One region of the Bartonella sp. LJL80 genome, then DNA from elsewhere that is predicted to be linked to it. Evidence: predicted binding sites of a transcription regulator. Region 1 holds the regulator's gene; each other region holds the start of a gene.
What was found. Region 1 encodes LexA, which represses DNA repair genes until DNA is damaged. Its sites were predicted from a motif close to TGTTCNNNNTGTGTTCNG; they were not measured.

Region 1 (4,640 bases):
CCTATCTTTTGAGCAGATCGTATTCATCCCGTTAAGTGCGAAACTGGGAGACAATTTAGCAAATAAATCAGAAAATTTAAGCTGGTATGACGGATTAACACTGCTCGACTATCTTGATACCGTTTCGATAAAAAATAATGATACGACCAACAAGCCATTTCGTTTGCCAGTCCAGTGGGTCAATCGACCCAATCTGGACTTCCGCGGCTTCAGCGGAACTATTGGAACCGGAAAGGTTAAAAGCGGACACGAAGTTATCTCCCTACCGAGTGGAGCGCGGTCAGTCATTAAAGATATATTCGGAAGCGATGGCAAAGTCACAGAAGCTGCCAGCGGCGATGCCGTAACTGTCACCTTAACAAGCGAGATAGATGTATCGCGTGGAGATGTTTTGGTATCTGCAACAGATACCATAAATGCCTCTCGGAGCTTTTGCACCGACATTTTATGGATGCGACCTATACAGCTTTCACTAAAAGACCGCTTTTTATTGCGTATAGGCACAGCTACAACGCCAATGAAAATAATTTCACTCGATTATAAAACTGATATCCATAGCTATCAAAAGATTTTTGACAGTACACTGACGATGAATGAAATCGGCAGGCTAACGATCAATACAGAAAAGCCTATAGTCGCATCAAATTATCAAGATGACAAAACCCTGGGCGCTTTCATACTGATTGATCCCTATACAAACGAAACCGTCGCGTTAGGAACAGTAGCTTCTGTAAACGACTTACCAGAAGCTAATGACAAGAAACTAAAAAATTCTGATAAGGCTATCGTCAAAGAAGCGATAGAGCTCTGGATTCATCCCTTGAGCAATCAAAACGTTACTTCAATACTGTTTGGTCGGCTTTTGGCAGCGATACTCTTCGGCCTTATCATTTACCATCTCACAACATCTTTTATTGGGACATTATTCGTCATCGCGCTTGATTTCGTGTTGCGCCCATTTGTCTACCAAATAGCGAACAGACCGGACAAAACGCGCGTGCAAGGACTGCAAGACGGAGCCGGCATCTAGGCCTGACGTTACCCTGTTGATAGTTACACGATAAACACACTTCTTCTCGTCTGAAAACACTTGTAGAACAATTAATGAACATATAGAGTATGTTCTGGTTTTGTTTCTATTTTGATTCGTTGATTGGAAGGCTGTATGCTTACGCGCAAACAATATGAACTTTTATTGTTCATCCACGACCGCCTTAAAGAAAGCGGCATCCCACCTTCATTTGACGAAATGAAAGAAGCTTTGGATCTATCTTCCAAATCCGGCATTCATCGATTGATAACTGCATTGGAAGAACGCGGTTTTATCCGTCGGCTTCCCAATCGTGCGCGTGCATTGGAAGTTGTCCGGCTTCCCGATACCATTGCTCCTGGCCTCACAACAACGCGTAAATTTTCGCCGAGTGTGATAGAAGGAACAAAAGGACAGACATTGAAAAATGTCATGCCGCAAACACCTTCTTCAGCAAATGATATGGCTGTTGCGAATGTCAATGTTCCTGTTATGGGGCGTATTGCAGCTGGTGTTCCGATCTCTGCAATTCAGCAACAGACCAATATGTTATCGCTTCCGCCGGATATGATTGGTGTTGGAGAACATTATGCGCTTGAAGTGAAAGGTGATTCTATGATTGAAGCCGGTATTTTTGACGGCGATACCGTGATCATCAAACGTGGAGATACCGCCAATCCGGGCGAGATCGTCGTAGCGCTTGTTGACGATGAAGAAGCAACATTGAAGCGCTATCGTCGTAAAGGAGCTTCGGTTGCCTTGGAAGCTGCAAATCCTGCATATGAAACGCGTATTTTCGGGCCAGATCGCATCAGGTTGCAGGGCCGGCTTGTCGGCCTTATCCGACGTTATTAAAAGGCTTTTGGAAACCGTTTATCGCAATTTAAAAGCTTTCACGTTGTTAGACGCGAAAGTTTAGGAGAGCGGTTTTCGGTAGCAAACTTAACAACTTCATGTTATTCGCGCTTTTGTTAAAAAGTCGAAAAACGAGCAATATACCGCATGTCATAAAATATCTGGTCTACTACCAAGGTTTGACTTAAGGTTTTTCGGCCAATTTATAATCTCGGCAATGGATACAAGGTTGTCCATCCATATTGTTTTTGGGAATAAGTATGTCTGCGCCACGTATTAGCTTTGTATCGCTTGGTTGTCCTAAAGCGCTTGTGGATTCTGAGCGTATAATAACAAGCTTGCGTGCTGAAGGGTATGAAATTGCTCGCAAGCATGAGGGAGCAGATCTTGTAATCGTAAATACTTGCGGCTTTCTGGATTCTGCCCGTGATGAGTCTCTTGCTAATATTGGCGATGCTATTAAGGAAAACGGTAAGGTCATTGTTACGGGATGCTTGGGTGCTGAGCCCGATGTCATACGCAAAGCGCATCCTAACGTTCTCGCTATTACGGGACCTCAAGCCTATGAAAGTGTTATGGAGGCTGTTCACGAGGCAGCGCCTCCGGCACATGACCCGTTTGTAGATCTCGTTCCCCCGCAAGGTATTCGCCTGACGCCTCGCCATTATGCCTACCTGAAGATTTCAGAAGGATGTTCTAATAGGTGTAGTTTTTGCATTATACCGGCTCTGCGTGGCGATTTAGTCTCGCGCCCTGCAGCCGATGTTTTGCGTGAAGCTGAAAAGCTCGTCAATGCTGGTGTTAAAGAGCTTCTGGTTATTTCTCAAGATACCAGTGCTTATGGCGTTGATCTGAAATATAGTGAAAGCCCGTGGAAAGATCGACAAGTTCGGGCAAAGTTCCTTGATCTATCGAAAGAGCTCGGTGACATGGGGATTTGGGTGCGAATGCATTACGTTTACCCCTACCCCCACGTGGATGATGTTATTGAGTTGATGGCGGAAGGAAAAATTCTACCCTATTTGGATATTCCCTTTCAACATGCTTCGTCAAACGTATTGAAACATATGAAGCGTCCAGCCCATTTGGAAAAAACAAGTCGGCGCATCGAAAAATGGCGCGAAATTTGTCCTGATTTAGCGTTACGATCAACCTTCATTGTCGGCTTTCCTGGGGAGACTGAAGAAGACTTTCAGATACTTCTGGACTGGTTGGCTGAAGCGAAAATCGAGCGTGCAGGTTGCTTCAAATATGAGCCAGTTCATGGCGCTGCCGCAAATGATCTAGGTCTTGATATGGTACCAGACGAAATCAAAGATAACCGTTGGCATCGTTTCATGGCGCAGCAGCAAAATATATCGGCTGGCCTCTTGAAAAAAAAGGTCGGCAAGCGATTGCAGGTTCTCATTGACGAAGCATCCGGTACATCTGGAAAAGGTCGAACCAAATATGACGCGCCTGAAATTGATGGCGTCGTTCACATCACATCGCGGCGTCCTTTGCGGGTAGGAGAGTTTGTTACTGTTCGCGTCGAAAATTCAGATGCTTATGATCTCTACGGCACAGCGGTTTAAATTTAATCAGGTTTACGCCTGATAAACCGGTGACTTTGTTTGCTCTACCCTTGACGTTTGCGGCGAATGTCGCAAATCTTAGCTATTAACATCGCGGATTTAGGGAATATGACAGAGCATGACAAAAATGTGCCACAGTTTTTTCTAACTGCGCCCCAGCCTTGTCCATATTTACCAGATCGTTTTGAACGCAAGGTTTTCACCTATCTGAGTGATCCTGTTGCTGGTGACATGAATTCTGTCTTAACGCAGGGGGGATTCCGGAGGTCACAAAATATCGCCTATAGACCCGTATGCGATGGCTGTCAGGCGTGTGTGTCCATACGCATTGTAGTCGATGCCTTCCAACCGGATCGTACAATGAGGCGCGTTACAAAAAAGAATGCCCATATTTTTGGTGCGATTTGCGCTCCAAAAATAACGTCGGAGCAATATGCACTTTTCAGCGATTATCTTAATGCCCGTCATCCTGATGGCGGGATGAGCGAGATGTCAGTTTTGGATTATCAGATGATGGTTGAGGATACGCGGGCCGATACGCAGCTCATAGAATATCGCGGGTCCGGGATTGACACAGGCATTACAGGAAAAGGCGAAGGCCCTTTATTGGCGGTCGCATTGACAGATATCATTAATGATGGATTGTCGATGGTTTATTCGTTTTTTTCTCCTGAATTACGAAGTTCGTCTTTAGGTATGTTCGTCATCCTAGACCACATAAAACGGGCAAAGTCACTTGGTTTGCCTTATGTGTATCTTGGTTACTGGGTCGCAGGGTCAGAAAAAATGGGTTATAAGGAACGCTACCGTCCCCAGGAACATCTGACATCTAAAGGGTGGCAAATCTCCGGCAAATAAGCTAGTTATCCGCGATAATCGGATTTAATAGATATGAAACCTTATTTCGTTGCACTTTCGGGGTTGGAGCCTCGTTTCAAAGGAAACGCCAGGCTCGTTTTTGTACATCCCGACGATCCAGACCTGTTAATCAAAGTTCCACGACCCGAATGGATTGCGAAGACACATAAAGTCCCTGCATGGAAGAAAAGATTTAAACCGCTAGGTGCAAATTCTGTCAATATGCATGAGTTTCGTGAAATTATCCGTATCAACCCTAAACCTGAAAGCCAGCAACCTCACATGTTTTCCGTTGTAGGTATGCAGCAAACAGATCTTGGATG
Region 2 (4,640 bases), on a different contig from region 1:
TTTTCAGGAAAATCGCCCAAGCGGTCACGGGCTGTCAAAAGCTGCGCCAGAATTTCTTCCGCTGTCAGGTTGCGCACAAGCTTCTGCGTTCCGGTATGGCAGAAAGAACAGGTCAATGTGCAGCCAACCTGTGAAGACATACATAAGGTTCCACGCCCCTCTTCAGGAATATAGACCATTTCGATCTCGACAGGTTTTCCTGCTCCGCGCGGGGGAAAGCGTAATAACCATTTGCGTGTGCCGTCATTGGAGACTTGCTCTTCAACGATCTCCGGCCGCGCAATGGAAAAATGCTTTTTCAACGTTTCGCGCATATCCTTGGAAATGTTGAACATATCGTCAAAGCTTGCGACGCCGCGTACATAAAGCCAATGCCATAGCTGGCTCACGCGCATGCGGGTTTGGCGCTCCGGTACGCCGACATTCTTCAAGGCATCGGCCATTTCCTCACGCGATAAGCCGATGAGCGAAGGTTTTACCGCATCCATCACGGCTGGTCGCATGGCGGCATTGGCACCAATAGGTCTGAGATCGTAGGATACGCTCATTGTTTTCCGGTTCTTGACTAAAACTTTTACGTGCTGCCTGTAGCACAGAAAACCGGCAGCGTCACGCGCGCCAGCCACATAAAATAAGCACTGCAACATGGCAATACCATGATGCAGTGCGCTGATTGTGATAAAAAATGATTATTTACATTTTTGTGCAGCATTCAATGCTGCAGTCACACCTTTGAGAGAATAGGTATAGCTGGTGTTGGTTCCGCGTTGTGAAACAGCCTTGACGCTGAGATTAGAACCTGCCCGCATGGCTGCAATCAACTGAGTTTCAGTGGTTTGCGAAGCTGCCCATGCCGATGAATCCTTGGTGAAGAATTCAAAGTTTTTGCCGTCTACGGTCACCGTGACTTTTGAACCTTCTTTCAGCGTATAACCTGCCATGAACTGCGGTTCAAATGAAACGGCACCACCGGGGCGCTTACTGACGAGGAAAAAATTATCGCCATGGTTTACGCTTGCAGGCTGGGTGGTCAACGGGGCCGAAAGCACATAACAAACCGTGTTGGCGCCCGATTTATAGGAATAGGCACCCCATGCATCAAATTGGTTGAGGCGGGTGGGTGTCTGTGCCGAAGCTGTTCCGGCTACGGCCAGAACCATGACAGACGCAGCGACAAAAGTCTTTCCAAACATCGTATACTCAGCTCACTTCTTGTTTTCCATTGGCAAAGCCTTACGGCTTCGAACCGGCGGTGATTTCTATCACACCAACATAACATCTGTTGGATATGCCGCCAGTGTTTCATGCAATTTTGACCTGTTTGTGGTTACCAAAAGGTGAAATTTTGCATCAAATGGCAAAAAACCGGAAGAAATTCTTTATTTCACGCTGTCTTGATGTTCGCTCTCGCCAGCAAGCGCTTTGCGCGCAGCCAAAAGATGGGCTTCTGTAATATGGGCGCGCACGGTGGCAATGGCGATGGTCAAAACTGCCAGGTCGTCAGAAAAGCCGATGACAGCCAACATATCGGGGATAAAGTCGAACGGCATGACAAAATAGGCAAGCGCTGCCAGCAAGATACCCCGAACGCGTTTTGGGGTTGTGGGGTCAAGCGCACAGTAATAAGCTGCAACGACATCTTCCATAAAGGGAATGTGCGATGCGGCCTTGCGCAAAGTTTTCCAGAAGCGGGCACGTACCTTTGCCGCTCTTCCGGCTTGCACCTTTTCAGTGCCCGGTTGCAAAATATCGTCGATTGTTGCCTTATCCATTGTCAAACTTCCATTTGGGCCCCCGCCCAATATAGCCCTGAGATAAGAAGCCTGTATGCTATTTGCAAGTTTCCATAAAGCCCAGCCGCTATGAACGAACACGATGGGGTTCAAGCTTTGGTGCCTGTTTCACACCATATGCAATTATAATAATTCTGCTTGGTTCATCCTTAAGCCGAAAGATCGGGTGGCTTTATGCCCGGTGGTATCGTCCTAAAAAAACAAGCGATCCTGAGCCTTAATTGTTGAATTCGCCATGTAAGCGCTTTGGGCTGGAAGGCGGCACAACAGGCTATGTAGTAGGGAAGCGTGAAGGTGAGCAATTTTTTTCATCCAAAGACTCTGCTTGACTCTGTTTCTTATTCGATTCCATAATAGAACAAAACAAGAACATATATCGAGTCTTACGATGAAGAATATTGCCCAATTGCGCCATCTTGTCGCCCGCATGGAGGGACGGCCCATAGCCCCGCTATTGCCTGTTGGCGATGTGGGAGCTGCCGATAGTATGGGCAATTATGCTGGCCACCATTTTTACCTTGGTCATAGGACAGCCGACCTTTTGGCTGGCCCTTTTCCTTGTGGCGCGCTGCATGAAGTGGTGGCAGCACCCGCATCGATGAATATCGCTACCGGTTTTTGTCTGGGACTTTTGGCCCGCAGCCAGCAACCAAATCGCCCATTCATCTGGCTGGAGGAAGAAAGTGTCACAATGGAGTATGGCATGCCCTATCCGGCCGGTCTGGCCGCTTTCGGGCTTGATCCCGCCCGCTTCATCTTGGTGCGCTGTCATAAGGCGACAGATGCTTTGAAAGCGGCAGATGATGCGCTGGCGACACGCAGCATAGGCGGCATTATACTTAGTCTTTCGGGCCCTTCCAAAGCGCTTGATTTTACTGCCAGCCGCCGTCTGCATCTGGCGGCAGAAAAAGCCGGTCATCCGGCATTGCTTCTGCTTGGCAAGGCGGCACTGAAAACCAGCAGTGCCGCAACCAGATGGCAGATAGCTGCAGCTCCGTCGCAAAGTTCCGGCGCCAAGGCACCGGGGCTTACCGCTTTTGATGTCACCCTTCTGCGCAATAGAACCGGCCATACCGGCCATTGGCCGATGCAATGGAACCTCAATGACCAGACCTTTATTGAAACTCACGCCGATCAAATCGCTCAAACGGCTTTATCTGGCCCTCGCCTTTCCGCGCCTGCCCATAAACCGTCTCATGACGGTTTTGCCGCCTGAGCGTGTGCCAGACCCACAACAGCCTTTTGCCATCATAGATCGTGCGGCGCGCGGCCTGAAACTGACCTGTGTCAATCAGGCCGCGTCGCAGGCAGGGCTTTATCCCGGCCTGTCACTGGTTCATGCGCGCAGCCTTTGTGCCAGAATAGAAACCGCCCAGCAGGACGACAATGCCGACATGGTGTATTTGCAGCATCTGGCCCGCAATGCAGGGCGGTTTACCCCGCTTGTTGCCTATAGCCTGCCGTATGGATTGATGTTGGATGTTACTGGCTGTGATCATCTTTTTGATGGCCCAGCGGCGATGTTGCAAAAAGTAACCTGTCATTATCGGCAGCTTGGCGTTGAAACCTTGGCGGCGCTTGCGCCGACGCCTGCAGCAGCGCGGGCTTTTACCCGTTTTGGGGTCAATCGTTTTGTCCCGCGTGAAGAGCTTGCTTGCACATTGGATATGCTGAAACTGCCAGCCCTTGAAGCGCCGCCCGCAACGCAAACGGGGCTGAGGCGTGCCGGTTTTCAGACATTGCATGATATAAAGCATATTTCGCCCAAGGCGCTTGCCGCGCGTTTTGGGGAAGTTCTGCCTGCCCGCCTTGATGCGCTTTATGGCAAAAGCCGCCAACCGATTTCTCCCATCAGCCCGCCGCCGGCGCTCTATCTTCCCCTGCGTTTGAGCGAACCGTTGAGCGACCAAGCAATGGTCGAAAACCAGCTTGTGGTTCTGGCCAAGGATTTTTTCCAACGTCTTGAAAAATTGGGACTTGGCAGCCTTGCTTTAGCTATCGGCTTTTTTCGGGTTGATGGTCATATAGAAAATTTGATGATTGAAACCGGCCGCCCGCTCATTGATCCGGCTATTTTTCACCGTTTGATGAAAGAACGGCTTTCAACATTGGCCACACCACTGGATGCTGGATATGGTTTTGATACATTGACGCTTTCGGCCACCCGTTGTGCACCGCTGCAAGTGGTACAGACCGGCTTGATCGAAGAGGGTGCCGACACAGCCGAAATTGCTCAATTGGTAGACCGATTATCAACCCGCCTAGGGGCGTCGCATATTGTGGTGGCGCAAACGATCGAAAGTCATATGCCTGAGCGCGCAGCTTTTTGGGGTGTCGCCCAACACCGCCATCCGCAAACTGCCGCACTGGCTGCCCGTCTTGCCGCACAGGGCCTTGTGCCCCTTGCACCCAATCCGCCGGAACGGCCGCTGCGTCTGTTCTGCCCGCCGCAACCTGTCGACGTTATCGCAGCGCTGCCAGATGCGCCGCCGGCATCTTTTCGCTGGCGTCATGTCACCCATAAGATCCGCCTTGCCGAGGGGCCCGAGCGGGTGAGCGCTGAATGGTGGCAAAGCACGCAGAAAGACCGCGATTATTACCGCGTAGAAGATGAAAACGGTCAGCGATTCTGGATATTCCGCCATGGCCCATACCCTAAAACAAAATGGTTTTTGCATGGCTTGTTTGCATAAAAAACCGGTATATTTGCCCATAAGGCGCCACATGGTTTTGTCTGTCGGTGATGGCATCAAGGCCAAAAGGCCATGCATTGCCTGCCGGTCAAAGCGTGATAGGTGTGTGCCATGCTAGCATTGGCCGTCAGAAGCAACTTTTCGTTTCTGCGGG
Region 3 (4,640 bases), on a different contig from region 1:
CTTGGTCTCGTCGATGAGCTGGCCGACTTGCGCTCGGTTATCAAAAAGCGCTACGGCAAGGATGCCAAGATGAAGTTGATTTCGGCCTCGCGCGGGCTTTTGGGGCGCAAGGCTCCAGCCGGAATTTCCGCTTCGATTGTCGGGGCAGCGGTTGACGGTGTTGTAGCTTCTGCACAAGAACGCACATTATGGTCGCGTTATGGCCTTTAGAGCCGTTCCCGATTGATATGAATCATCAATCGAATAAGATACCGCGACAAATCAACAGCTTGAGACGCACCGGCCGGATAGCATCAGGTCGAAAAGCGCTCTAAAGGCTGATATTTATTTGGACTTATGTCGCATTTAGGCTTAATTTGGTCTCAATGACAGTTTAATGATAGTTGCGAAAGCAAAAGGACAGAAAATGGCTAGACTGATTATATATGGTCTGATTTGTGCAGCGGCACTTTATGCCTATCGCGCCTTTAAACGCGAATCGCAGCGTGTCGCCCAGCGTGTAAGACGGGCGGAAGCCGAAAGACAGAATGGGGCCAAGGGCACTTTGGTGCAGGACCCTAAAACCGGAGAATATTACGTCGAGCGTGATTAGACGTGAAGGGACCGGACAAAGGCGTAACGGATCTTGTTACGCCAATTAAAATCAATCTGGCGCTGCATGTTGTCGGGCAGCGGCCAGATGGCTACCACCTTCTTGAAAGTTTGGTGTATTTTAGCCTTGATGGCGATGTTCTAACATATCTTCCCGCACAAACGGACGGTTTTGAAATTGATGGCCCTTATGCCAGCGGGCTGTCAGCTGATGCTGACAATCTGGTCACGCAAGCGCGTCGTCTCTTGGCACATAAATTTCCTGAAAAAGCCCGTCCTTGTCTTCTTAAACTGACGAAAAACCTGCCCATCGCCTCAGGTGTCGGTGGAGGGTCTGGTGATGCCGCTGGTGTTCTTCAATTGTTGGGGCAGCAATGGAAGATAGATTGCGCGCAATCCACTTGGATGGAAATGGCCCTGACATTAGGCGCAGACGTGCCAATGTGCCTTTCTGTGTTACGCAGCCATACGCCGCTTTTTGTGCAAGGTGTCGGCGAGCGTCTGGGAAGACTAGATGATGCGTCATCAATCGCCTTGGTATTGGTCAATCATGGCCAGGAAATTTCAACGCCGGAAATTTTTAAAACGCTGCCGCGAAAAGATAATCCTGCGCTAGACCTTTTGCCCATGAAGTTGGACAGCGTTGACCATCTCATACAGTCTTTGCACAACACGCGTAATGACCTTTATCAACCCGCACTTACGATTGCCCCGGAGCTTGCAAACGTCTTGGCGTCGCTGAACAGGCATCATGCTTTGTTTTCGCGCATGTCCGGTTCTGGTGCCACATGCTTTGGTATCTATGCAGACATATATTCTGCCAAATCGGCGGCTGCCGCAATCCATGCAGAACAGCCGCATTGGTTTGTCAAAGCAGTGGAAACCGTTGGCAGCCGCCCCAAATCATCCAAAGAAGCGAACGCGAAATGAACACCATTGATGAAAACCTGACCTTTCAACCGCTCAATATCGCTGTTTTGACAATATCCGACACACGAAAAACATTGGATGACCGTTCCGGCGACATATTGGAAAAGCGTATCAAAGAAGCCGGACATCATCTGGCCATGCGTGCGATTGTGCGCGACGAGATTGCCGATATCAGGGCACAAGTCCAAGCTTTCGCAGATGATCCGGCAATCCAGATTATCATTACCACGGGCGGTACGGGTTTTACCGGTCGAGATATCACGCCTGAAGCAATCGAACCGTTATTCGAAAAGAAGATGGATGGCTTTTCCGTAATGTTTCATAAAGTATCTTTTGAAACGATCGGCATGGTCACGATCCAGTCACGTGCGACAGCCGGTCTTATCAATTCAACTTTTGTGTTTTGTCTGCCCGGGTCGACGGGGGCATGTAAAGATGCTTGGGACAATATCCTGAAAGGTGAGCTAGACAGCCGTCAGCAGCCGCATAATCTGGTTTTGTTGATGCCAAGGCTGAACGAACGTTAGAGACGCATTATTTTGATAGAAATGGATTGACGAGAGTGAATCCATTTTTGATTGAGGCATGGTTGCACTCTAACTTTTTGTTTTGTCGCATTATCCTGACACAAAAGTCTGTCAACTTTTGTTGGAAATGCGCTAATGGCTTTGTGCGGAAAGCATTTGGACTGGCAAACATATCGGTTTGAGCTTTTTTACCCAAATCGCTTGTTGGTTCTGACTGCTTTTTACGGCAGGCAGCGCGTCTTTGCGCACCAAGAGGCCGGCTGCGGACGGATTGTTCAAACCAAACAACCGACGCCATGATAAAATCCGTTGCGCCGAGATGTTTTGAAAGCATGCCGCTGCGCGTTCGGTTTCGATATGTCGTCTGACAATCTCTTTCCATTGGTCAAGCAATCGGTCGCCGGAATTTAGAAAAAGCAACCAAGGGCCTTTTGCCGATGCGACAATCTCAGATGTATCGGTTTCAATACGGTAGGTGCAGCCGGTATCATCGGCAATTTGCGACAGGTGTGGATGATTGTTTTCCGACCAAAGAACAACTTCACCGATAATGCCGAAGACAGCACCACTTACCAACATGGATAAAGTGTCGGCCAAAGGCGCAATAGTTTCATCACAGTGGATAAGGACGCTGATCATCACTTTTCCATAAATCAATTTTGAGCAAATGACATCTTGATTTTTGTTCTTGTTTTGTTCCGTGCGCAATGGTATTAAGCAAGAAGGATTTTTCTTTTGGATACGGCTGTGATTGATCAGACATTGGTAAAAGCCATGGCGCAAGCCGATGAAGCGGCCTTCGGCGACACAAAAAGCTGCGGTGCGAACCAGCTTATGCGTGATTGCGCCTTGCGCCTGCATGAAGATCGGGTGAAGGGGCGTGGCGCATCGCTTAATCCCGCCGGTCGGTTTGAAACATGTTCGGTGAGCCAATTTGATGATGGCTGGTATAATCTGGATGATATCACACCGTTAAAAACCGATGTTCAGATTGAGAAAGCACGCAGCATCATTACACAAAACCAGTCGCCGGATATTGCTTTTGATCGTTCGATCAATCCCTATCGCGGTTGTGAGCATGGCTGTATTTATTGTTTTGCCCGTCCTTCCCATTCTTATATGGGGCTTTCGGCCGGTGTGGATTTCGAAACAAAATTATTTGCCAAGCCGGATGCTGCAAAGCTTCTTGAACGTGAGCTTTCCAAGCCCGGTTATAAGCCCAAAACAATTGCAATCGGTACCAATACTGATCCCTATCAGCCGATTGAGAAAAAATGGAAAATCATGCGTGAGATATTGGAGGTGCTGGACCGGGCAAACCATCCGGTTGCGATTGTAACCAAGTCTGCGATGGTTGTGCGTGATGTGGATATTCTGGCAAAAATGGCAGAGAGGAAACTGGTGCGTGTCGCGCTATCTGTTACCACACTTGATAGCAGGCTGGCGCGGTCTATGGAACCGCGTGCCGCAACACCGCAACGCCGCCTTTCAGCAATCCGGCAATTGGCTGATGCGGGTGTTTCGGTATCTGTCATGGTTGCGCCGATTGTCCCCGGGCTTAATGATCACGAATTGGAAACAATTTTGGAAACGGCAAAAAAATATGGTGCGGTTGATGCTGGCTATGTCATGCTGCGCCTGCCTTACGAAGTCGCACCATTGTTCAAGGATTGGTTGCTACGCGAATATCCCGACCGTTACCGGCGCGTCATGCAGCTAACCCGCGATATGCGTGGCGGTAAGGATTATGATGCCGATTGGAAAAGCCGCATGACCGGTGATGGCCCTTTTGCGAAACTCATTGCGCGGCGGTTCCGTTTGGCACGTGAAAGATTGGGACTTGGAGAAAATCGGCTGAAAATGTCTTTTGAATCGTTTCAGCCTCCTCTTCCGCAATCCAAGCAGCTGTCATTATTTCCGATTTAGAGCGAGGCCATTTTGTGCTCGGTCATGAACGCTCTTTAAGTTTCTGTTTATTTTAAGTCATTTTCTATTTTCTGGGTTTGGCTTCTGTCATTTATCAGCGCCCACCGACTATTTTTTCCTTCTCATGAATAGTCGGACTTGCGGAAAATCGGTGGTGGTGCGAAAACGTTTCTATGTCTCGTAACACCACCGATTTGCCGTTGTTTTATGAATTGCCTTTACGGCCCGATTTTTCGGCTGAAACGCGCCTTTTGGCTGCGGGCTGCCGTTATGTCGCCGGGGTCGATGAGGTTGGGCGCGGCCCATTGGCAGGGCCAGTGGTGACTGCTGCCGTCATCTTAGATGCAGCGCATATTCCGGCAGGCTTGAATGATTCGAAGAAATTGTCGGCCAAAATGCGTGCAAGACTCTATGAAGAGATTCTGCAAAAAGCCATAGCGGTCTCGATTGCCAGTCTATCAGCTTCGGCGATAGATAGGACGGATATTCGCAAAGCGGCATTGGAGGCCATGCGCCGTTCGGTTGCAGGTCTTGCTATCCAGCCGCAATATGTGCTGGTCGATGGGCGAGATATTCCACCCGGCTTGCCTTGTTCGGCGGATGCTTTGATAAAAGGCGACCAGCGTTCTGTGTCAATCGCAGCAGCCTCCATCATTGCGAAAGTTG

Region 2: a site for LexA is predicted at 2,148-2,165, ahead of ACYSNS_RS03130 (ImuA family protein). Genes of this name have one in related genera too.
Region 3: a site for LexA is predicted at 2,732-2,749, ahead of ACYSNS_RS05015 (PA0069 family radical SAM protein). Genes of this name have one in related genera too.

What each region holds. Positions count from the first base shown of each region.
Region 1 covers NZ_JBTXLM010000004.1:218,970-223,609, reverse strand. Annotated here, with positions in the region: gene cysN (sulfate adenylyltransferase subunit CysN) at 1-1,030, shown strand, start outside; gene lexA (transcriptional repressor LexA) at 1,166-1,885, shown strand; gene rimO (30S ribosomal protein S12 methylthiotransferase RimO) at 2,146-3,459, shown strand; gene ACYSNS_RS07855 (arginyltransferase) at 3,568-4,317, shown strand; gene ACYSNS_RS07850 (YrbL family protein) at 4,351-4,640, shown strand, end outside.
Region 2 covers NZ_JBTXLM010000001.1:684,840-689,479, forward strand. Annotated here, with positions in the region: gene rlmN (dual-specificity RNA methyltransferase RlmN) at 1-548, opposite strand, end outside; gene ACYSNS_RS03120 (invasion associated locus B family protein) at 690-1,193, opposite strand; gene ACYSNS_RS03125 (YkvA family protein) at 1,380-1,772, opposite strand; gene ACYSNS_RS03130 (ImuA family protein) at 2,182-3,009, shown strand; gene ACYSNS_RS03135 (Y-family DNA polymerase) at 2,897-4,486, shown strand; gene ACYSNS_RS03140 (error-prone DNA polymerase) at 4,589-4,640, shown strand, end outside.
Region 3 covers NZ_JBTXLM010000002.1:165,951-170,590, forward strand. Annotated here, with positions in the region: gene ACYSNS_RS04990 (S49 family peptidase) at 1-210, shown strand, start outside; gene ACYSNS_RS04995 (hypothetical protein) at 407-592, shown strand; gene ACYSNS_RS05000 (4-(cytidine 5'-diphospho)-2-C-methyl-D-erythritol kinase) at 595-1,521, shown strand; gene moaB (molybdenum cofactor biosynthesis protein B) at 1,518-2,048, shown strand; gene ACYSNS_RS05010 (hypothetical protein) at 2,181-2,687, opposite strand; gene ACYSNS_RS05015 (PA0069 family radical SAM protein) at 2,823-3,974, shown strand; gene ACYSNS_RS05020 (ribonuclease HII) at 4,148-4,640, shown strand, end outside.